2 regions of the Pseudomonas sp. P1_F1_2 genome follow, and region 1 is predicted to be linked to the other one. Evidence: riboswitches for the same ligand, from Rfam matches in the RefSeq annotation. Region 1 holds a riboswitch; the other holds the start of a gene.
The links. A riboswitch is a leader RNA that binds a small molecule or an ion and turns the genes downstream of it on or off. The one in region 1 is predicted to bind cobalamin.

Region 1 (10,735 bases):
GACTGGCTGCAGCACACCGCATTGCCGTGGGCGCAGTCGAAGTTCGGGTTGTCGGAGGGGTTCTGGAAATTCGACAAGCTCAAGGCCGCGATCAGTGAACACATGGGGCAGACCAGCGATATTGTCGGTGTGGTGTTGAGCCAGGCCACAGCGTCCGGTCTTGCATTGATTGGCTGGTTGGCCAATCTGGTGTTGATCCCGGTGGTAAGTTTTTACCTGCTGCGGGACTGGGACCTGATGATGGCAAAAATCCGCAGCCTGCTGCCGCGCGATCGTGAAGAGCGCGTCGTCGAGCTCGCCGGTGAATGTCACGAAGTGCTCGGTGCGTTCGTGCGTGGGCAATTGCTGGTGATGGTGGCTTTGGGCGTGATCTACGCGTCGGGCCTGATGCTGGTGGGGCTGGAGTTGGGGCTGCTGATCGGCCTGATTGCCGGTCTGGCCGCGATCGTGCCGTACATGGGGTTTGTCATCGGGATTGGCGCGGCGTTGATTGCCGGTCTGTTTCAGTTCGGCGGCGAACTGTATCCCATGCTGGGGATCGTCGCGGTGTTTATGGTCGGGCAGGCGCTGGAGGGTATGGTGCTGACGCCATTGCTGGTTGGCGACCGGATTGGCCTGCATCCGGTGGCGGTGATCTTCGCGATTCTGGCAGGGGGAGAATTGTTCGGTTTTACCGGCGTGTTGCTGGCACTGCCGGTGGCGGCGGTGATCATGGTGCTGGTGCGCCATGTACAAGATTTGTATAGGGATTCAGATATGTACGGTGGTGTCGACAAACCTTGATTGCAACGGTTGTCGACGGTTCACAGAGGTCGGCCTGTTTTCGTGCCAGGTCGGCCTGCATCCCGGGTGTGCCAGAGGCCGGTGCTGTCAAAGAAACTGTCATAAAACCGGTGCGTTAACGCAAACCTTTGATTTTGCTTGTGGTCTGTCGCATTGTGCGACCAGCGTCACGGGTATAAACTTCGCAAACTTTACACAGAGGCCACTAACGGTTCCTTTGGAACTGTTCAGTCAGCATGAAACCGATTCAGCTGCCCCTAGGTGTGCGTCTGCGTGATGACGCTACCTTTATCAATTACTACCCTGGCGCCAATGCCGCAGCACTCGGCTATGTCGAGCGGCTATGCGAAGCCGACGCCGGCTGGACCGAAAGCCTGATTTATCTCTGGGGCAAGGACGGGGTAGGGCGTACGCATTTGTTGCAGGCGGCTTGCCTGCGCTTCGAGCAGTTGGGGGAGCCGGCGGTGTACCTGCCGTTGGCCGAGCTGCTGGATCGTGGCATCTCGATTCTCGATAACCTCGAACAATACGAACTGGTCTGCCTGGATGATTTGCAGGCGGTTGCCGGCCGGGCTGATTGGGAAGAGGCACTGTTCCATCTGTTCAATCGGTTGCGTGACAGTGGTCGGCGCTTGCTGATCGCCGCGTCGACATCCCCGCGTGAACTGCCGGTGAAGCTGGCAGACTTGAAGTCTCGCTTGACCCTGGCGCTGATCTTTCAGATGCGTCCACTCTCCGACGAAGACAAATTGCGCGCCTTGCAATTGCGTGCGTCGCGTCGCGGCCTACACCTGACCGATGAAGTCGGCCATTTTATTTTGACTCGCGGTACTCGCAGCATGAGTGCGCTTTTCGAGCTGCTTGAACGTCTCGATCAGGCCTCTCTTCAAGCTCAGCGCAAGCTGACAATCCCCTTCCTGAAGGAAACGCTGGGCTGGTAAAACCAAAGCCTGGCAGGGGTTTCGGCATATTTCAGGCGCCAGGAAATCCGCTTTCCTACAGAGCTGCAGGTTGCGCAAGCGTTTAAAATGGGCTTAAGCGCTTAGATGTTAACGAGAAACCGATAAGTCACATAAAGTTCGATTGAATTTGCAAATGAGGATGATAGCGGGCATAGTCTCGACTTCTTTACAACTATCAGCCACGGTCGTGCCCATGCTAAAGCGCTTCGCACCCCTCGTGCCTCTCGCACTCGTCACCCTGTTGTTCGGTTGCGCTGCTCACTCTCCAGTGTCCCAGCAAGAGCAACAACAGCAGGCTAAAAATTCAGTTACCGCACAATCTTCTTCCGTTCTTTTCCAGGAAGAACTGGCCACCGATAAAGAACTGGCCGACTTTGCCGACGGCAAGGCCTACCAGCTACCGGTTCTGGCCGACAGCATTCTTGAGCGTGGCATGTCCCTGATCGGTACCCGTTACCGTTTCGGCGGCACTTCTGAAGCCGGTTTTGATTGCAGCGGCTTCATCGGTTACCTGTTCCGTGAGGAAGCGGGCATGAACCTGCCTCGTTCTACTCGCGAAATGATCAACGTGGACGCTCCTCTGGTGGCTCGCAGCGCGCTGAAGCCAGGCGATCTGCTGTTCTTCGCGACCAATGGTCGTCGTGGTCGCGTCAGTCACGCCGGGATCTACCTGGGTGACAACCAGTTCATCCACTCCAGCAGCCGCAAAAGCGGTGGCGTCCGGGTCGACAGCCTGGGTGACAGCTACTGGAGCAAGACCTTTATCGAAGCCAAGCGCGCCCTCGCGATGGCACCGACAGTGGTCACCGCTCGCAAGTAAACGTACAAGTTGTAAGGCGAAGTTAAAGTCTTACTTGAAGTTTGCTGCGTAGGCGCTAGAATTCTGATCTTAATGATGGCAAACCGCCTGCGTCACGCGCAGGCGGTTTTCTTTTCTGCACTCCCAGCAGGAAAAAGCCGCAGCCAGATCAGGATGCTCTGCTTATGACGATGTCGGCCCGCCTTGCACTCATGTTCTTCGCAGCGCTGCTCAGCGCCTGCGCCAGCCGCACACCGCCTCCTGCGCCGGTGAATCGCGCGCCGATCGTCTTTGGTTCCTCCCAGGCATCTTCCCCTGAAGCAGAAGAGGTGCTCTTTCGCGCGTTGGGCCTGGTGGGCACGCCTTACCGTTGGGGCGGCAATACGCCGGACTCCGGTTTTGATTGCAGTGGGTTAATCGGCTTTGTCTATCGTGATGCCGCCGGCATTTCCCTGCCGCGTACCACGCACGAGATGATCAGCATGCAAGCCGCCAATGTGGGCAAGGAAGGTCTGCAAACCGGTGATCTCATCTTCTTCGCTACCAATGGCGGTTCTCAGGTGAGCCATGCCGGGATTTACGTGGGCGAGGGCCGCTTCGTTCATGCACCCGCCACGGGCGGCACGGTGAAGCTCGACAGCTTGTCCAAAGCCTATTGGCAACGGGCTTACCTGAGCGCCAAGCGCGTTCTGCAACCCGAGCACTTGGCGCGCAATCCCTAGTCACGCTGCTGCCCCGTGTAGGAGTGAGCCTGCTCGCGATAGCGTTGGGTCAGTCAATATCGATGTGACTGTCCCAACGCTATCGCGAGCAGGCTCACTCCTACAGGGGGTTGGGGGGCGGTTACTTAGCGGCTGACACGCGCCACACCTTGTTCCCGACATCATCCGCCACCAGCAAGCCACCCTGCTGGTCGATCACGACGCCTACCGGCCGACCCATGGCCTCTTCGTCTTTATTGAGAAAATCGGTCAGTACATCGACCGGTTTCCCGGTCGGTTTGCCGCCTGCGAATGGCACGAAGATCACTTTGTAGCCGCTGTGCGGTTTGCGGTTCCACGAACCGTGCTGACCGATAAAGGCCCCTTCCTTGAATTGCGCGGGCAGGCTGGTGCCTTCAGCGAACGTCAGCCCCAGCGATGCCGTGTGCGGACCCACTGCGTAGTCCGGCGCAATGGCCTTGGCCACAAGGTCCGGGTTTTGTGGCTCGACACGAATGTCGACATGTTGACCGTAGTAGCTGAACGGCCAGCCGTAGAACCCGCCATCCTTGACCGAGGTGATGTAGTCCGGCACCAGGTCGCTGCCGATTTCGTCCCGCTCATTGACCGCCGTCCACAGTGCGCCACTGCGGGGCTCCCAGGCCAACCCGTTTGGATTGCGAATGCCTGAAGCGAATATCCGGTGGTTGCCGGTGGCGCGGTCCACTTCCCAGATCGCTGCGCGACCTTCCTCTTGATCCAGGCCGTTTTCACCGACGTTGCTGTTGGAGCCCACCGTGACGTACAGCTTGCGGCCGTCCTTGCTGGCGATGACGTTTTTGGTCCAGTGATGATTCAGAGTGCCTCCCGGCAGATCGACCACCTTGGTCGGCGGTGACTTGATCGCGGTATCACCGTTTTTATAGTGAAAGCGCAGCAAACGGTCGGTGTCGGCCACGTACAGGTCATTGCCGACCAGCGTCATGCCGAAGGGCGAATTGAGGTTTTCCAGGAACACCGTGCGGGTTTCGGCGACGCCGTCGTGGTCCTTGTCACGCAGCAGGGTGATGCGGTTCGGGCTCGGTACTTTGGCGCCGGCACGGCCCATGGCTTTGCCCATGACCCAGCCACGAATGCCTTTGCCGTCATCGGGTTTGGGTGGCGCGCTGGTTTCGGCTACCAGCACGTCGCCGTTGGGTAGCACGTAGAGCCAGCGCGGGTGATCGAGGCCTTCGGCGAAGGCGGCCACTTGAGTGCCGGCAGCGGCAGTAGGTTTCGCGCCCTTCGGCCAGCCGATCGCCGGGGCGATATTCACCGTCGGTATCAGGGTTTTGTTGGGTTCAGGCAGCTTGGGTGACGGGCCGGTGCCGTCGGAGACTTGCAGGGTGGAAGTTTCACCACAGGCGGCAAGCCCTCCGGCGAGCACGATGACGATAGCGAGCGGGGACTTGCGCATGCTGGTCTTCCCTATGATTGCTCTGACTTAATCATAGAGAAGCTTCAGCGTGCGATGGTTCCGTCGATTAGCCGCGGGCTTCCTTGAACAACACGGCAACGCCTGGGTGATAGTTGCCGGCTTCGTTGCGCAACTTGCGATAGGCGTAGGGGAAATACCAGGCGACGGCACAGCAGTGTTCTTTTTGCAGATCGTCGACCATGTCCTGAAGTTCTTCAGGGGTGGCGCTTTGCTGGGCTTTTTGCGGGGCAACGAACAGGCAACCAAGTTTCAGGTCGCTGGCGTAGCTGATTCGTTTGGCGTCGCTGGTGATGTCCTGCAGTGCCTGCGTCAGGTTCAGGCTGTTGACCTTGGGCCAGCGTTGAGTGGCCTGAAGGTAGGCGCGCTCTTCGGCGGTTGCGATAAACAGATCGGCGCGGGCGTTGCGCTCGCCTTCTTCGTTCTGTTTGCGCGTCGACGTGTTTGGCAGCGTGACCATTTCCGCCATCCAGGCTGCTGCGGAGAGCAGGCCGAGGTTGGCTTTTTCATCGTGCCAATAAGGCGAGTCGTTATCACCGCGCACCGTGTTGTAGCGGTCGATACAGTCAAACCAGCGCTCCAGCACCGGCCGCAGGAATTCCAGCTTCGGATTGCTGATGATCATGCCTTGCATGTTGCTCACCCTTGTAATTGTGTTGTTGGGTTTTGTGGCGCTTTGATATCACTGCTGACAGTGTGGTGCAAGATTGGCGTCAGTAAATTGATCGGCGGCAGTATATCGCTCGCCGCAGCTTTGTCTTCATTTGACGCTCCACCCCCAACCCTCTAACCTTCGCGGCTTGTTTCAGGTGCTCTGTGGCAGTGGCCGACAGAGTGAAACAGGGAAGCCGGTGAGTGACTATCGTAAAACGACGAAACGTCACGATCCCGGCGCTGCCCCCGCAACGGTAAATGAGTGAAAACTGCGCCTTGAGCCACTGTGTCTATTGTCGACATGGGAAGGCGCGCAGTCCGGCATCACGCCGCTCATGAGCCCGGAGACCGGCCTGATTCATCCAGCGGCATCACGGTGGGCGATGCCAGGCTTCTTGCCGTCTATTCTTGTGCCCGCCCGCCGTTATCCAGCCTCAACGGAGAGCTCCCCCATGACCGATACCCCTGATCGTGACGAACGCCATTTGGCGCGCATGCAGCGCAAAAAAGCCGTGATCGACGAACGCATTGCCAATTCTCCCAACGAGTGCGGTTTGTTGCTGGTGCTGACCGGCAATGGCAAAGGCAAGAGCAGTTCGGCATTCGGCATGCTTGCCCGGTCCATGGGGCACGGCATGCAGTGCGGCGTGGTGCAATTCATCAAGGGGCGCAACAGCACCGGCGAGGAGCTGTTCTTCCGACGCTTCCCGGAGCAAGTGCGTTTCCATGTCATGGGCGAAGGCTTTACCTGGGAAACCCAGGACCGCCAGCGTGACATTGCCGCCGCCGAAGCTGCCTGGGCGGTGTCCCGCGAATTGCTCAGCGATCCGTCCATTGGTCTGGTGGTGCTGGATGAGCTGAACATCGCGCTCAAGCACGGTTATCTCGATCTCGATCAAGTGCTCAGCGACTTGCAAGCCCGTCCTCCGATGCAACACGTGGTGGTCACCGGTCGCGGTGCCAAGCCGGAAATGATCGAACTGGCCGACACCGTCACCGAAATGGGTGTGATCAAGCACGCGTTCCAGGCCGGGATCAAAGCGCAAAAAGGCGTCGAGCTGTGAATCAGCCACGTTGTTGCCCGGCGGTACTGATTGCCGCCCCGGCTTCCGGTCAGGGCAAGACCACCGTCACTGCCGCGCTGGCCCGTTTGCATCGCAATCAGGGGCGCAAGGTGCGTGTGTTCAAATGCGGTCCGGACTTTCTTGACCCGATGATCCTCGAGCGCGCCAGCGGTGCGCCGGTGTATCAATTGGACATGTGGATGGTCGGCGAGCAGGAAAGTCGGCGACTGCTGTGGGAAGCCGCTGCTGAAGCCGACTTGATCCTGATCGAAGGTGTCATGGGGCTGTTCGACGGCACGCCGTCCAGCGCCGACCTGGCGCGGCACTTCGGAGTGCCGGTGCTCGCGGTGATCGACGGCACTGCCATGGCGCAGACCTTCGGTGCACTGGCGTTAGGGCTGGCGCGCTATCAAGCGGATTTGCCGTTTGCCGGTGTATTGGCCAACCGCGTGGGCACGCTGCGCCATGCGCAATTGCTTGAAGGCAGCCTGACCGAAGGCTTGCGTTGGTACGGTGCGTTGTCGCGGGAAACCGGGATCGAGTTGCCGAGCCGTCATCTGGGGCTGGTGCAGGCCAGCGAGTTGAATGATTTGGACTTGCGTCTCGACGCGGCAGCCGATGCGCTGGCCAGCAGCTGTGAAGTGGCATTGCCGCCGGCGGTAGAGTTTGCCGCCCCGGATGTGATCGTTGCCGAGCCGTTGCTCGCGGACGTGCGCATTGCGGTGGCCCGTGACGAAGCGTTCGCCTTCACTTACGGCGCGAGCCTGGATTTGCTGCGAGTCATGGGCGCCGAGCTGTCGTTCTTCTCGCCGATCCGCGACCGCCAATTACCGGACGCCGACAGCCTCTACCTGCCGGGCGGTTATCCCGAATTGCATCATGTCGCACTGTCACAGAACACCCCGATGCTCAACGCAATCCGTGCGCACCATGCGGCCGGTAAACCGTTGTTGGCCGAGTGCGGCGGCATGCTGTACTTGCTCGACTCGTTGACCGATGTCGAGGGCACTCGTGCAGAGCTGGTCGGTTTGTTGAAAGGGGACGCGGTGATGCAAAAGCGTCTGGCCGCGTTGGCTTTGCAAGCGGTCGAACTGCCTGAAGGTTCGCTGCGCGGCCACACGTATCACCACTCCCTGACCAGCACCGAGCTTGAGCCTATCGCGCGCGGCCTCAGTCCGAACGGCGGTCGCGGCGCCGAGGCGGTTTATCGTGAGGGGCGGATGACCGCGTCGTACGTGCACTTCTATTTTCCATCCAATCCATCGGCCATTGCCGCGCTGTTTGCGCCGGACCTTGAGGCCGACTTGCTCGCGAAGCGGCCATGAGCGACAACGCTTTTTCAGATGCCGAACGCGCAGCGGTCTATCGCGCCATCGGCGAACGCCGCGACATGCGTCACTTCAGTGGCGGCACGGTCGAGCCCGAGCTGCTGCGACGCCTGCTCGAAGCGGCGCATCAGGCCCCTAGTGTCGGCCTGATGCAGCCCTGGCGTTTCATCCGCATCAGCGACCGAGACTTGCGCGACAAGATCCAGTTGCTGGTGGAAGAAGAGCGCGTGCGCACCGCCGAAGCCCTCGGCGAGCGCACCGACGAATTCATGAAGCTCAAGGTCGAAGGCATCAATGACTGTGCCGAAGTGCTGGTCGCCGCGCTGATGGACGATCGCGAGCGCCACATCTTCGGGCGTCGCACCTTGCCGGAAATGGACATGGCCTCGCTGTCCTGCGCCATCCAGAACTTATGGCTGGCTTCGCGCGCGGAAGGTCTGGGCATGGGCTGGGTGTCGCTGTTCGAGCCGCAAGCGCTGGCGGACCTGCTGGGTCTGCCGGCCGGGGCCAAGCCGCTGGCGGTTCTTTGTCTGGGGCCGGTCAAGGAATTCTATCCGGCGCCGATGCTGGTACTCGAAGGTTGGGCGCAAGCGCGCCCGCTGAGTGAGTTGCTGTATGAAAATTATTGGGGAGTGAGTCAATGAGTGTGGCGTTATTGAGTGTCGCCGCGGTTGCGCTGGACGCGCTGCTGGGTGAACCCAAACGCTGGCATCCGCTGGTGGCGTTCGGTCGTTTTGCCGATCGCATCGAGCAACGTTTCAATTCCGCCGGGCGCGGCTGGCGCAGTCATGGCGTCACGGCGTGGGTGATGGCTGTGTTGCCGCTGACCTTGCTGGCGACGGCATTGTCCTGGGCGCCTTATATTGGCTGGGTCGTCGAGATTCTTGCGTTGTATTGTGCCCTTGGTCTGCGCAGCCTCGGTGAACACGTCGAGCCGGTGGCCAAAGCGCTGCGCAGTGATGATCTGGAAGAGGCGCGCAAGCGTGTCGGGTATCTGGTCAGCCGCCAGACCAGTGAACTGGATAAGACTGAAGTCGCCCGCGCGGCCACCGAATCGGTGCTGGAGAACGGCAGCGATGCGGTGTTCGCCGCGTTGTTCTGGTTTGCCGTGGCCGGCGCACCGGGCGTGGTGCTCTACCGTTTGAGCAATACGCTGGACGCGATGTGGGGTTATCGCAATGAACGCTTTGAACGATTCGGCTGGGCGGCGGCGAAGATCGACGACATCCTCAACTACATTCCGGCACGTCTGGTGGCGTTGACCTACGCGCTGCTGGGTAAAACCCGTCTGGCGTTGAAATGCTGGCGCACGCAAGGCCCTACCTGGGACAGCCCGAATGCCGGCCCGGTCATGGCGGCGGGTGCTGGTGCATTGGGTGTCGAGTTGGGCGGAGCGGCGATTTATCACGGTGAACTGCATCAGCGTCCGCAACTGGGCGAAGGTGTGCCGGCGGATGCCGACTCCATTGAACGTGGCTGGCAATTGGTCCAGCGCGGGGTATGGTTGTGGTTACTGATTCTCTGCGTAGGGGCTGAATTCTATGCTTGAGCACGGCGGCCGGTTGCGCAAGGCGGCGCTCGAATACGGCATCGCGGAAACCGATTGGCTCGACCTGTCCACCGGTCTGGCGCCGTGGCCTTTTCCGATCCCGGATATCGAGCCGCGCGCCTGGGCCCGTTTACCGGAAAACGATGACGGCCTGGAGCAGGCGGCCTGCGACTATTACAGTGCAGCGCACGCGCTGCCGGTGGCTGGTTCGCAAATGGCTATCCAACTGCTGCCGCGTTTGCGCCGTGCCGGTAAGGTCGGGGTGCTGTCGCCGTGTTACGCCGAGCACGCCGAAGCCTGGCGGCGCTGTGGTTATATCGTGCGCGAAGTGCTGGAGCAGGAAGTCGACTTCTTTCTCGACAGCCTTGACGTGCTGGTAGTGGTCAACCCCAACAACCCGACTGGCCTGAGCCTGACGCCAGGCCGTCTGCTCGACTGGCACACTCGACTGGCGTCGCGCGGTGGTTGGCTGGTGGTGGACGAAGCGTTCATGGACAACACGCCGCAGCTGAGCCTGGCACCGTTTACTCATCAGGTTGGCTTGATCGTGTTGCGTTCGTTTGGCAAGTTTTTTGGCCTGGCCGGTGTGCGGCTGGGGTTTGTGCTGGCAGAACGCAAGTTGCTCAAATTGCTCGCCGAGCAAGTCGGGCCCTGGGCCGTCAGTGGACCAACCCGGGTGATTGGCCGAGCGTGTTTGCTGGACACCGAAGGGCACGCCCGCCAGCGCCATCGCAGCGAGGAGGCCAGCGAGCGTCTGGCGCGGCTGCTTGAACAGCAGGGCTTTAAATCTCAGGGGGGATGCGCTTTGTTTCAGTGGTTGATCACCGAACAGGCTGAGCAACTGCATGAGTTCATGGCGCGGCAGGGCATTTTGCTGCGGTTGTTTGCTCACAACAGCAGCCTGCGTTTTGGCTTGCCCGCCGACGAAGCGGACTGGGCGCGCCTCAAGCAAGCCTTCGAAGCCTACGCCAAGGAAACAAAATGACGACGTTGATGGTGCAGGGCACCACGTCCGACGCCGGTAAAAGCACGCTGGTGACGGCGCTGTGTCGCTGGGTGACCCGCCACGGCGTGCGCGTCGTGCCGTTCAAGCCGCAGAACATGGCGCTCAATAGCGCGGTGACCGCTGACGGTGGCGAAATCGGTCGCGCGCAAGCCGTGCAAGCCCAGGCCGCCAACCTCGAACCCCACACCGACATGAACCCGGTGCTGCTCAAACCCAACAGCGACACCGGCGCCCAAGTGATCATCCATGGTCGCGCCGTCACCACGATGAACGCGGTCGCCTATCACGACTACAAAACCATCGCCATGCAAGCGGTGCTGGCTTCTCACGAACGCTTGAGTGCGGCGTATCCGGTGGTGATGGTCGAAGGCGCGGGCTCGCCGGCCGAGATCAATCTGCGTGCCGGCGATATCGC
Region 2 (10,735 bases), on a different contig from region 1:
AGCAACTTCGCCTTGCTCTGGGCCAGGTGAAGTTGCATTTCTTCGATCTGCTCGACTTTTCGCACAAGCCCCGCCACCAGTTCATCGCGCTTGAACTCGCCCGTTACGGTGTCAGGTAATAACTGCTTCAGCTCTTCGAGGCTGAACCCCGCCTGTTGGGCACACTGAATAATCATCAGTGTTTGCAGGGCCTGCTCTGAGTATCGCCGGTAGCCATTGGCCGAGCGCGCCACCTGACTGATCAACCCTTGAGCTTCGTAAAACCGGATTCGCGAAGCGTTCAAGCCGCTTAACTGCGCCAATTCACCAATTTTCATCACGGCCTCATTTGCCTGCTTGACATTAAAGTTAACTTTAAGCTTAGCCTCTACGCTTCACTGATGAGGAGTCAAGCATGTCGCCCTTCCAAGCGTTAAATCTGCCCAACGGCCAGACCGTCGGTAATCGTATCGCCAAAGCCGCGATGGAAGAAAACCTCGCCGATACCGGCCAAGGGCCGTCACGCGCCTTGTTTCAGCTGTATCAGGCCTGGGCCGAGGGCGAAGCCGGCCTGTTGCTGACTGGCAATGTCATGATCGATCGCCGCGCCATGACCGGCCCCGGTGGCGTGGTGCTGGAAGACGAACGGCATATCGAACAGTTCCGTCAGTGGGCAACCATTGGCCGGGCCGGTGGTGCGCATTTCTGGGTGCAATTGAACCATCCCGGCCGCCAGACCATGGCCAACCTCGGCCAACAAGCCTTGGCGCCGTCGGCGGTGGCGCTGGACCTGGGGGGCTTTTCGAAGATGTTTGCCGAGCCCAAACCCATGTCCGAGGCCAATATCAGCGAGGTGATCACCCGCTTCGCCACCAGCGCAGCTCTCGCCGAAAAGGCCGGGTTCACTGGCGTGCAGATCCATGCGGCGCACGGTTACCTGCTCAGCCAGTTCCTCTCGCCGCTGACCAATCAGCGGACCGACCGTTGGGGCGGATCACTGGAAAATCGCGCGCGTTTGCTGCTGGACGTGGTCCGCGCCGTTCGCGAGGCGGTATCGCCGCAGTTTTGTGTGGCAGTGAAACTCAATTCCGCCGACTTCCAGCGTGGCGGTTTTGATGCCGACGATGCCCGTCAGGTGATCCGGTGGCTCAATGAGCAACGCATCGACCTGCTGGAACTCTCCGGCGGCAGCTACGAAGCCCCCGCGATGCAAGGTGAAGCCCGCGACGGCCGGACCTTGGCGCGCGAAGCCTACTTTCTGGAAATGGCCGGTGAACTGGCCAGTGTGGCGAACATGCCGGTGATGGTAACCGGCGGCATCCGGCGTCTGGCTATCGTGGAGCAGGTGCTCGACAGCGGCATCGCCATGGCCGGCATTGGCACGGCGATGGCCGTCGAACCGCAATTGGTCAAACAGTGGCGCCAAGGTCAGAACAGTCACCCGCAGTTGCCGCCGATCCGCTGGAAACGCAAACCATTGGCCGCGCTGGCGAACATGGCGGTGGTGAAGTTTCAGCTCAAGCGACTCAGCCGCGGGCGTAAGCCTCAGCCGCAGGTATCGGCGCTGTGGGCATTGATTCTTGACCAGTTGTACATCAGCCGACGGACTCGCCAGTATCGTCAGGCGATGAGTAAGTAACCTGAGCTAGACACGATGATGGCATATTAGTATCGTCTCTCTGCCCGCCCGGGACGATACTTTGCACTCCCAATATCGCAATCCGGAAGACGAGGCGCATCATTTGCCATGGAAGCCGAGTGTTCACAATGCTAACTGTAATAAACGTAGGTCAAGGCGACGCCTTTATTCTGAATCCAGGACAAGGTTGTGATTTAAGCGATCCACCGCTTCTAATAGACACAGGTCCCGCCAAGGCGAATATTGAAAACATACTGAGCCCAGGTATTTATCGGTTATTAATCACCCACTCACACGAAGATCATATCGGTGGGGTTCCGCGACTATTAAAGTCAAAAAAAATAGAAATTTCCCACACTTATATTCCCTACTATCTTCCTGAAATAACAAAAATATACGGCTATCTAAAAAAACACACCACTGAAAAACTTAAACAGCCGAACTGGAAGTTGATCAGCACCTTGCACCCGCAGTTGGTCGCACAGGGAGATACTTTGTGCACCCACGCGACCATATTGAACCCCCCTCGCCACCCCGAAAAAATTTTCGACGACTTCCCAACCTCCGAAACGTCCATCGAACAAGCGCTTACTATACTTTCGGAATATGGAATAGAGCTTCCGAGAGAAGAAATAATTAACTATGTCTCACCACTGGTTTTGCGCCGCCACATCGAAAGCCAATTGGAGTATGGGTTCTTTGCGCGAAAATTCGTGCATTTATTTTTCATCACGCTCAGTGAGTCACTCGCCGGCGCCTCAAAAAACAATATAGATTACTACGTCTCCCGGCACGTAAAGTTGAACTCCAACCGAGCCAGCATTGTATTCAAACACCAGCACGACAGCGGCGACTGGTTATTTACAGGTGATGCAGACAACTCGGTATTTGAACGACTGATCGAAGAAAAAACCGACATATCTGCGAAGTTTCTAAAAGTCCCACATCATGGCAGCAGAGAAAATATTTCCAACAACGCAATGCTCGCCATTAAACCTGATCATGCAATTATCAGCCATAACAACCGAAAATTCGGCACTTCGAATGACCCACACCCACACAACGAAGTAATCGACTTGCTCGATCGACACCGAGTTAATTGCTACTACACTAACGAAGTAGTAAAAAAATCCGTAACCATCAAAACCCAAGCTACCGGTTCCATTTTGGATGGGCTGATTAACTTTATTTAGATCTGCGAGTCCCCACACCACTGATCGCCCATCAGTGGTGCCGCCCCGAACATTTACCCTCAGAAAACAATGGGGGATTCCGGGATATCGATATGCAAATAAGTGGCACACAAGTCACTTGCCAACCGTTTAGCCCGGTTTAGTCGAATCGCTCCTCTTTCGATATCCACCAGCAAAATGGGACAATCCAGAGCAGGCAGAACTGACCACTCTTTCAATCGTCCATCGGTCAGCAGCAACACTCGCTGCTGCTCCGCTGGGAAGCGTATTTTCCGTGCCACCAGCCAACGCCCGGCCTCTTCCAGCGCCGCCAACACTGGCGTGCCGCCGCTTGCACCCAGCCCATCAAGCCAGGTACGCAAACCGCTGGAGGCTTTCAAGCCTTGCACCTGCCATTTCGGCACATTGCCGCTGGCCGTCAGCAACGCCAGTCGCGCACGTTGGCGATAGGCATCGTCGAACAATTGCGCCAGCAAACCCTTGGCATCGCTTAATGCTTGATGACGCCGCGTCGAGGCCGACGCATCGACGATCACCAGCCACAATTCATGGGCGCTTCGCGTGCGCAGATGGAACAGTACATCGCTGCATTGACGTGGCCGGCCGTTGAGCAAGGTTCCGGGCCAATTGATCGAGCCGCTGCGTGCAGCGTGACGCTTGCCTTGCTTGCCGTTGTCCAGCCGTCCTGCGCGGGGTCTGGCATTCGCCCCCGCATCAGATCGAGGGCGAATGCCTAAGGCTTTTTTGGCCAGCTCGGCACTTCACGGCGGGCGCCGACCGGCAACGCCTGGGCCGGCATGTCTCCCCATTGGCCCTGGCCTTCGCTCGGGTTGGGAGGTTGCGCAGACGGTGACTGACTGGATTGCGGTGCCGGCAGTGTTTGCTCGCGGCGACGATGACGCAAGGCGAAGTCGGCGACGGCGTCGATATCGTCCTCGGTGATCGCGTTCGCCCCTTGCCATGCGGCATGGGCGCGGGCGGCGCGCAGCCAGACCAGGTCGGCGCGCAAGCCATCGACCCCGGCGGCAAAGCAGCGCTCCGTAATCAGCGCGAGCGCTTGATCGTCGAGGGGGATGCTCGCCAACAGACTACGGGCCTTCTCGCAGCGTTCGCGCAGCGCCTGCTGTTGATGTTCCCACTGCGCGCAGAACTGTTGCGGATCGCTGTCGAAATCCAGTCGTCGACGGATGATCTGACCACGCTCGGTCGGTGCGGTATGGCCGCTGAGCGCAACGTTCAGGCCAAAGCGATCGAGCAGTTGTGGACGCAGCTCGCCCTCTTCCGGGTTCATGGTGCCGATCAGTACGAATTTCGCCGAATGCCGATGGGAAATGCCGTCGCGTTCGATCAGGTTGGTGCCGCTGGCGGCGACGTCAAGCAACAGGTCCACGAGGTGATCGGGCAGCAGATTGACCTCATCGACATAGAGCACGCCGCCGTCAGCCTTGGCCAGTACGCCGGGGGAAAATTGCGCACGGCCATCGCTCAGCGCCGCATCCAGGTCGAGGGTGCCGACCAGTCGTTCCTCGGTTGCACCCAGCGGCAGCGTGACGAATTGACCGCTGGCGAGCAGATCTGCCAGACCACGGGCCAGGGTCGATTTGGCCATGCCGCGAGGGCCTTCGATGAGTACGCCACCGATTTTCGGGTCGATGGCGGTCAGGTACAGGGCGAGCTTCAAGTCGTCGGCGCCGACCACGGCGGATAACGGGAAATGCGGGGTGTCGGTCATGTCGGGTCTCGTGTGTGGTCGGTGATGTGATCGTTCCCACGCTCCGCGTGGGAATGCAGCATGGGACGCTCTGCGTCCCCAGAGCCGAACGCGGAGCGTCCGTTGAGGCATTCCCACGCAGAGCGTGGGAACGATCATGCCCTCATGAATCTTCTTCTATATCCAACAACAAATTCTCCAGCGCCTCGCGATACTCGCCCGGTTCCTTCCACATCCCTCGCCGCTGCGCTTCCAGCATCCGTTCGGTCATGTCTCGCAACGCATGCGGGTTGTGCTCGCGAACGAAATCGCGAGTCGCCGGATCGAGCAAATAAGCGTCGGCCAGTAACGCGTACTGGTGATCGTCAATCAGTTGCGTAGTGGCGTCGAACGCAAACAGGTTGTCGACCGTCGCCGCCAGTTCAAACGCGCCTTTGTAGCCGTGACGCTTGGCCCCGTCGATCCACTTTGGATTGGCCGCCCGGGAACGAATCACCCGGTTCAGCTCTTCCTTCAAGGTGCGGATTTTCGGCAAGTCCGGTTGACTGTGATCGCCGTGGTAACTGGCCGCGGCTTCACCGCTGAGGCTTTCTACGGCGGCGAGCATGCCGCCCTGGAACTGGTAATAATCGTTGGAATCGAGCAAGTCGTGCTCGCGATTGTCCTGGTTTTGCAGCACCGCTTGCACCTGGCTCAGGCGCTGGGCGAATTGTTCGCGAGCGGCGGTACCTTCGTCCGAGCCGCCATAAGCATAGCCGCCCCAGTTCAGGTATACCTCGGCCAGATCTTCGCGGCTTTGCCACAGACGCCCGTCGATGGCGCCCTGCACGCCGGCACCATACGCACCGGGTTTGGCCCCGAAAATTCGCCAACCGGCCTGACGATTCGCAGCGTCTTCATCCAGCCCCGATTGCATCAACGCTTCACGTTCGGCACGCACTTTGGCCGCCAACGGGTTCAGGTCGTCGGGTTCATCCAGCGCGGCGACCGCTTGCACCGCGGCGTCGAACAAGCGGATCAGGTTGGCAAAGGCATCGCGGAAAAAACCGGAGACGCGCAAGGTAACGTCCACACGCGGGCGGTCGAGCAAGCTCAGCGGCAGAATCTCGAAATCGTCGACCCGCTGACTGCCGGTCGCCCAGACCGGACGCACGCCCATCAGCGCCATGGCTTGGGCAATGTCGTCGCCGCCGGTGCGCATGGTCGCGGTGCCCCACACGGACAAACCGAGTTGGCGCAGATGATCGCCGTGGTCTTGCAGATGTCGTTCAAGGATCAGGTTGGCCGACTGGAAACCGATGCGCCACGCGGTGGTGGTCGGCAGGTTGCGCACGTCCACCGAATAGAAGTTGCGCCCGGTAGGCAGCACGTCCAGACGGCCGCGGCTGGGTGCGCCGCTGGGGCCGGCGGGAACGAACCGGCCCTTCAGGGCGTCGAGCAGACCGCGCATTTCGGCTGGGCCGCAGGCGTCAAGGCGTGGTGCGACGACTTCGCGCAGGCTGTCGAGGATGGCTTGCACTTCTGCCCAGCGCGGAACCTGTGGGAGCGAGCTTGCTCGCGATAGCGGTGGGTCAATCGACATCAATGTTGAATGTTCAACCGCATCGCGAGCAAGCTCGCTCCCACAGAGTCCGCGCTCGGTGCTCAATGTTTGCGAGATGAGTTGTGCGGCGAACAATTCCAGTCGTTCACGGGTATCGCCCGCCGTACGCCAGAGTTCATCGTTCATCAGTTGCAGTTCAATTGGACGAGGCCCGGTCCACGGCTCGGCCAACGCACAATCCAGAGGATCGAATCCCAGCTCGAACGCCTTCGCCAACGCTCGCAGCAAACTGGATTGCGCACCACGACCATCGCCACGGGGAATCCGCAGCAAGGCCAGCAAGGTGTCGATGCGCAAGCGCCCGGTCGGTGACTCGCCAAAGATGTGCAGGCCATCGCGAATCTGCGATTCCTTCAAATCGCAGAGATAGGTGTCCAGACGCGGCAACCAGATCGCCGCGTCGGCATCGCTGTCGAGTTTTTCGTCCAGTTGCAGTTCACGGTCAATGTGGGTGTCGCGCACCAGTTGCAGGATGTCGCGCTGCAATTCCCGAGCACGACGCGGATCGAGCAGTTGCGCTTCGTAATACTCGTCGGCCAGTAATTCGAGATTGCGCAATGGCCCGTAAGTTTCAGCGCGGGTCAGCGGCGGCATCAGGTGATCGATGATCACCGCTTGAGTGCGGCGCTTGGCCTGCGCGCCCTCGCCCGGGTCATTGACGATAAACGGATAAATGTTCGGCAGCGGCCCGAGCAATACGTCCGGCCAGCAGTTTTCCGAGAGCCCGACACCTTTGCCCGGCAACCATTCGAGGTTGCCGTGCTTGCCGACGTGAATCACGCCGTGGGCCCCGTAGGTGTTGCGCAGCCAGAAGTAGAACGCCAGATAACCGTGCGGCGGCACCAGGTCCGGGTCGTGATACACCGCGCTCGGGTCCACCTGATAACCACGCGCCGGCTGAATGCCGACGAAGGTCAGGCCGAAGCGCAGGCCGGCGATCATCATTCGTCCGCCACGGCACATCGGATCGCTTTCGGGCGTGCCCCAGCGTTCCAGCACGGCTTGGCGGTTGGCCTCGGGCAAGGCGTCGAACATCTGCCGGTATTCGTCCAGCGTGAGGCTTTGATGGCAGGGACGCTGATCCAGGGTATCGAGGTCGTTGCTGACCCCGCCGAGTAATTGCTGGATCAACGCCGTTCCGCTGTCCGGTAACTCGGCCGACAGCGGATAACCCTCGACCTGCAGCGCACGCAAGATATTCAACGCGGCGGCCGGGGTATCGAGGCCGACGCCATTGCCGATGCGCCCATCCCGGGTCGGGTAGTTGGCGAGAATCAGGGCGATACGTTTTTCGCTGTTCGCCAGCCGCGCCAGATCGATCCAGCGCCGCGCCAGTTCGGCGACGAAATCCATGCGTTCGGGTTGAGGACGATAGCAAACGACGTCCGACTGACTGCGCTCGCTGCGCCACGCCAAGTCCTTGAAGCTGATCGGGCGGCTGATGATGCGGCCGTCCAGTTCCGGCAATGCGATGTGCATCGCCAGGTCACGCGGACCGAGGCCCTGCTCACTGGCGCGCCATCCTGGCTCGTTGTCCTGAGCGCAAATCGCCTGAATCACCGGGATGTTGCGGCGAAACGGGCGCAGGTGCGGCGCTTCGGGGCTGGATTGGGCGAAACCGGTGGTGTTCAAAATCACCCCCGCCTCGACTTCATCCAGCCAATCCTCGACCACCGTCAGGCAGCCGGGCTCTTTCAAACTGGCCACGGCAATCGGCAAGGGATTTAACCCCGCCGCCTGCAAACGCTGGCAGAAAACATCGATAAATCCGGTATTGGCCGCCTGCAAATGCGAGCGGTAAAACAACACCGCCGCCACCGGTTGATCGGCGTGCCAATCGGCTTGCCAGTCTTTCAGGGCTGCGGGGCTTTTTTTCGGATGGTAAATCGCCGTGCGCGGCAGGGTTTGGGGCTCGGCCCAGGCGTAATCGCGGCCAAGCCATTGAGTGGCCAGGCAGCGGAAAAAATCCAGGGCATTGCCCATGCCGCCCTGACGCAAAAACTGCCAGAGCCGGTCGCGATCGCCGGCCGCCACGGTGCTCAGGTCGCTGAGTTCCGGGTCCGGGCGATCATCACCCGGCACCAGAATCAGTTGCACGCCCCGCTGGGAAAGCTCCACCAGCCGCTCGATGCCGTAACGCCAATAGGCGATGCCGCCGTGCAGCGAAATCAGAATCACCTTGGCGTGCCGCAGCACTTCGTCGACATACAGGTCGACCGAGGCATGGTTTTGCACCTGCATCGGGTTGGCCAGGCGCACGCTGGGATAATCATCGGGCAATTGCTGCGCGGCTTCTGCGAGCAGCGCCAGGCTGGAATCACCGCTGCACAGGATCACCAGCTCGGCGGGGGTTTGTCCAAGGTCGGCGATGTTGTCGTCCGACACGAAACCGCCGGGCTGGGTCCTGAGCAGGTGCATGGCTTAAACGCTGAGCGCGGCGCGCAATTGCGCTTCGAGTTGCGCGGCGTCCAGGTCTTGACCGATCAACACCAAGCGCGTGGTCCGCGCCTCATCGGCGCCCCACTGACGGTCAAAGTGCTTGTCGAAACGCGTGCCCACGCCCTGAATCAGCAAACGCATCGGTTTGTTGGGGATCGCGGCGAAGCCTTTCACACGCAGGATGCCGTGCTTGACCACCAGTTGGGTCAGCGCATCCAGCAGCAGGCTTTCGTCGGCTTGCGGCAGTTCGAGGGAGATCGAGTCAAACGCATCGTGATCGTGGTCGTCATGGTCATCACCGTCGTGGTGATGGTCGTGATGGCTGTGACGGCTGTCGATGTGTTCTTCGGAACCGGCACCCAGGCCGATCAGCACGTCCAGCGGTAGGCGACCGCTGCTGGCTTCGATGACTTTGACCGCCGGTGGCAATTCTTCAGCGACTTCAAGGCGCACGCGGGCCAGGTCTTCAGGGCTGATCAGGTCGGCCTTGTTGAGGATCACCAGGTCGGCGCTGGCCAATTGGTCGGCGAACAGCTCGTGCAGCGGCGATTCATGGTCCAGGTTCGGGTCGAGTTTACGCTGGGCGTCGACCTGATCCGGGAACGCGGCAAAGGTGCCGGCGGCCACGGCCGGGCTGTCGACGACGGTAATGACCGCGTCGACGGTGCAGGCACTGCGGATTTCCGGCCATTGGAAGGCTTGAACCAACGGTTTGGGCAGGGCCAGGCCCGAGGTTTCGATGAGGATGTGATCGAGGTCGCCGCGACGGGCAACCAGTTCGCGCATCACCGGGAAGAATTCTTCCTGAACCGTGCAGCACAGGCAGCCGTTGGCCAACTCATAAACGCGACCGTTGGCTTCTTCTTCGGTGCAGCCGATGGAGCATTGCTTGAGGATTTCGCCGTCAATGCCCAGCTCGCCAAACTCGTTGACGATCACCGCGATGCGACGGCCCTGAGCGTTGTCGAGCATGTGCCGCAGCAGCGTGGTTTTGCCCGAGCCGAGGAAACCGGTAACGATGGTGACGGGGAGTTTGGCCAGTGTTTTCATCGGATGCCCTTTGGCTTTGGTGGCGGGCATACGGGACGACGACCGGCAGCGCGCACGCGCATGCCTGAAGAGTTCGCCACCGGATCACCCCGCCCGGTTGAAAGTGAGAATCTGTGTCGAGGCAGGTCTCCTGGCTGACGGCTGGCCAGTCGATTGACTGGCGGTTGCTGCGCCTTCCCGCTCGCGCCATGGCTGGCGCATGCAGTGGCATGGCAGAAACTGAACCGTTCACAGTTGCGGGGGCAGCCGCGGCATTGACCGCGTTCCCTTCTTAGCTTCGACAAACGCCGAAGAACCTCGAAAGCGCAAGGCTACGCATCGCTTGGGAGCGGGTCAATGTCTTGTGGCGGCCATCAGGACGCTTTCGCGGGCAAGCCTTGCTCCTACAGGATTAGGGCGGTCTTGTAGGCGCAAGGCTTGCCCGCGATAGCGTCGACACAATGGCGTGTTGAGAACCCTTGCCAATTGACGGCCAACCCCCGCCCATGCTCTCCTACACGCTTTGTTACGGGTGCCCTTCACAGGGTGAAACGGGAAACCGGTGAATCATGTGCTTTACTCAAAGCCATGTCAGTCCGGTGCTGCCCCCGCAACGGTAAGCGAGCGAAGCATCAAATCCACTGTGCCAGCAGTTCGGCATGGGAAGGTGATGTTTGCAGGCCACGGCGAAAGCCAACGCCCCTCGTGAGCCCGGAGACCGGCCCGCAACACACAGTGACCCTTACGGTCACGGAACAACAAACCCGCGGTGGGCGGGCGCTGTTTGAACGTCTGCGAGCCCGAATCGCAGGGGTTTTCCATGCGCTCTATTCACCCGCTGACAGACCAGAGGGAAGCGCGCCATGTCGATCATCACCAGCACCGGCTCCAGCAGCACCGCCAGCAGCACCACAACCCTGACCCAACGCCTGACCGCCGCCGTGTGTGCGTCGATCCTGGGCGCGTGTCTTGTCTATTTCGCCGGTTTCTCGCACATAGAAGCGGTGCACAACGCCGCGCACGATACCCGTCACAGCTCTGCGTTCCCGTGCCATTGAGACCTGCCCAAATGATCAAGCGTATTGCGCAAACCGCAGGTTTCACCGGGCTGCTGGCCGCCCTGTTGCTGACCCTGCTGCAAA

Region 2: linked by a shared signal. The riboswitch ahead of cobW (cobalamin biosynthesis protein CobW) and the one ahead of cobO (cob(I)yrinic acid a,c-diamide adenosyltransferase) in region 1 are both predicted to bind cobalamin.

Annotation. Positions count from the first base shown of each region.
Region 1 is NZ_JBFUBK010000006.1:33,660-44,394, reverse strand. It holds gene AC1D2P_RS02985 (AI-2E family transporter) at 1-783, shown strand, start outside; gene hda (DnaA regulatory inactivator Hda) at 1,020-1,724, shown strand; gene AC1D2P_RS02975 (C40 family peptidase) at 1,939-2,565, shown strand; gene AC1D2P_RS02970 (C40 family peptidase) at 2,730-3,266, shown strand; gene AC1D2P_RS02965 (PQQ-dependent sugar dehydrogenase) at 3,388-4,701, opposite strand; gene AC1D2P_RS02960 (hypothetical protein) at 4,769-5,353, opposite strand; cobalamin riboswitch at 5,510-5,744, shown strand; gene cobO (cob(I)yrinic acid a,c-diamide adenosyltransferase) at 5,826-6,437, shown strand; gene AC1D2P_RS02950 (cobyrinate a,c-diamide synthase) at 6,434-7,762, shown strand; gene bluB (5,6-dimethylbenzimidazole synthase) at 7,759-8,409, shown strand; gene cbiB (adenosylcobinamide-phosphate synthase CbiB) at 8,406-9,314, shown strand; gene cobD (threonine-phosphate decarboxylase CobD) at 9,307-10,299, shown strand; gene AC1D2P_RS02930 (cobyric acid synthase) at 10,296-10,735, shown strand, end outside.
Region 2 is NZ_JBFUBK010000034.1:17,086-27,820, reverse strand. It holds gene AC1D2P_RS12605 (MerR family transcriptional regulator) at 1-317, opposite strand, end outside; gene AC1D2P_RS12600 (NADH:flavin oxidoreductase/NADH oxidase family protein) at 395-1,618, shown strand; gene AC1D2P_RS12595 (ComEC/Rec2 family competence protein) at 1,747-2,811, shown strand; gene AC1D2P_RS12590 (vWA domain-containing protein) at 2,871-3,563, opposite strand; gene AC1D2P_RS12585 (magnesium chelatase ATPase subunit I) at 3,545-4,543, opposite strand; gene cobN (cobaltochelatase subunit CobN) at 4,686-8,543, opposite strand; gene cobW (cobalamin biosynthesis protein CobW) at 8,547-9,614, opposite strand; cobalamin riboswitch at 9,718-9,929, opposite strand; cobalamin riboswitch at 10,107-10,334, shown strand; gene AC1D2P_RS12570 (CbtB domain-containing protein) at 10,457-10,651, shown strand; gene AC1D2P_RS12565 (CbtA family protein) at 10,663-10,735, shown strand, end outside.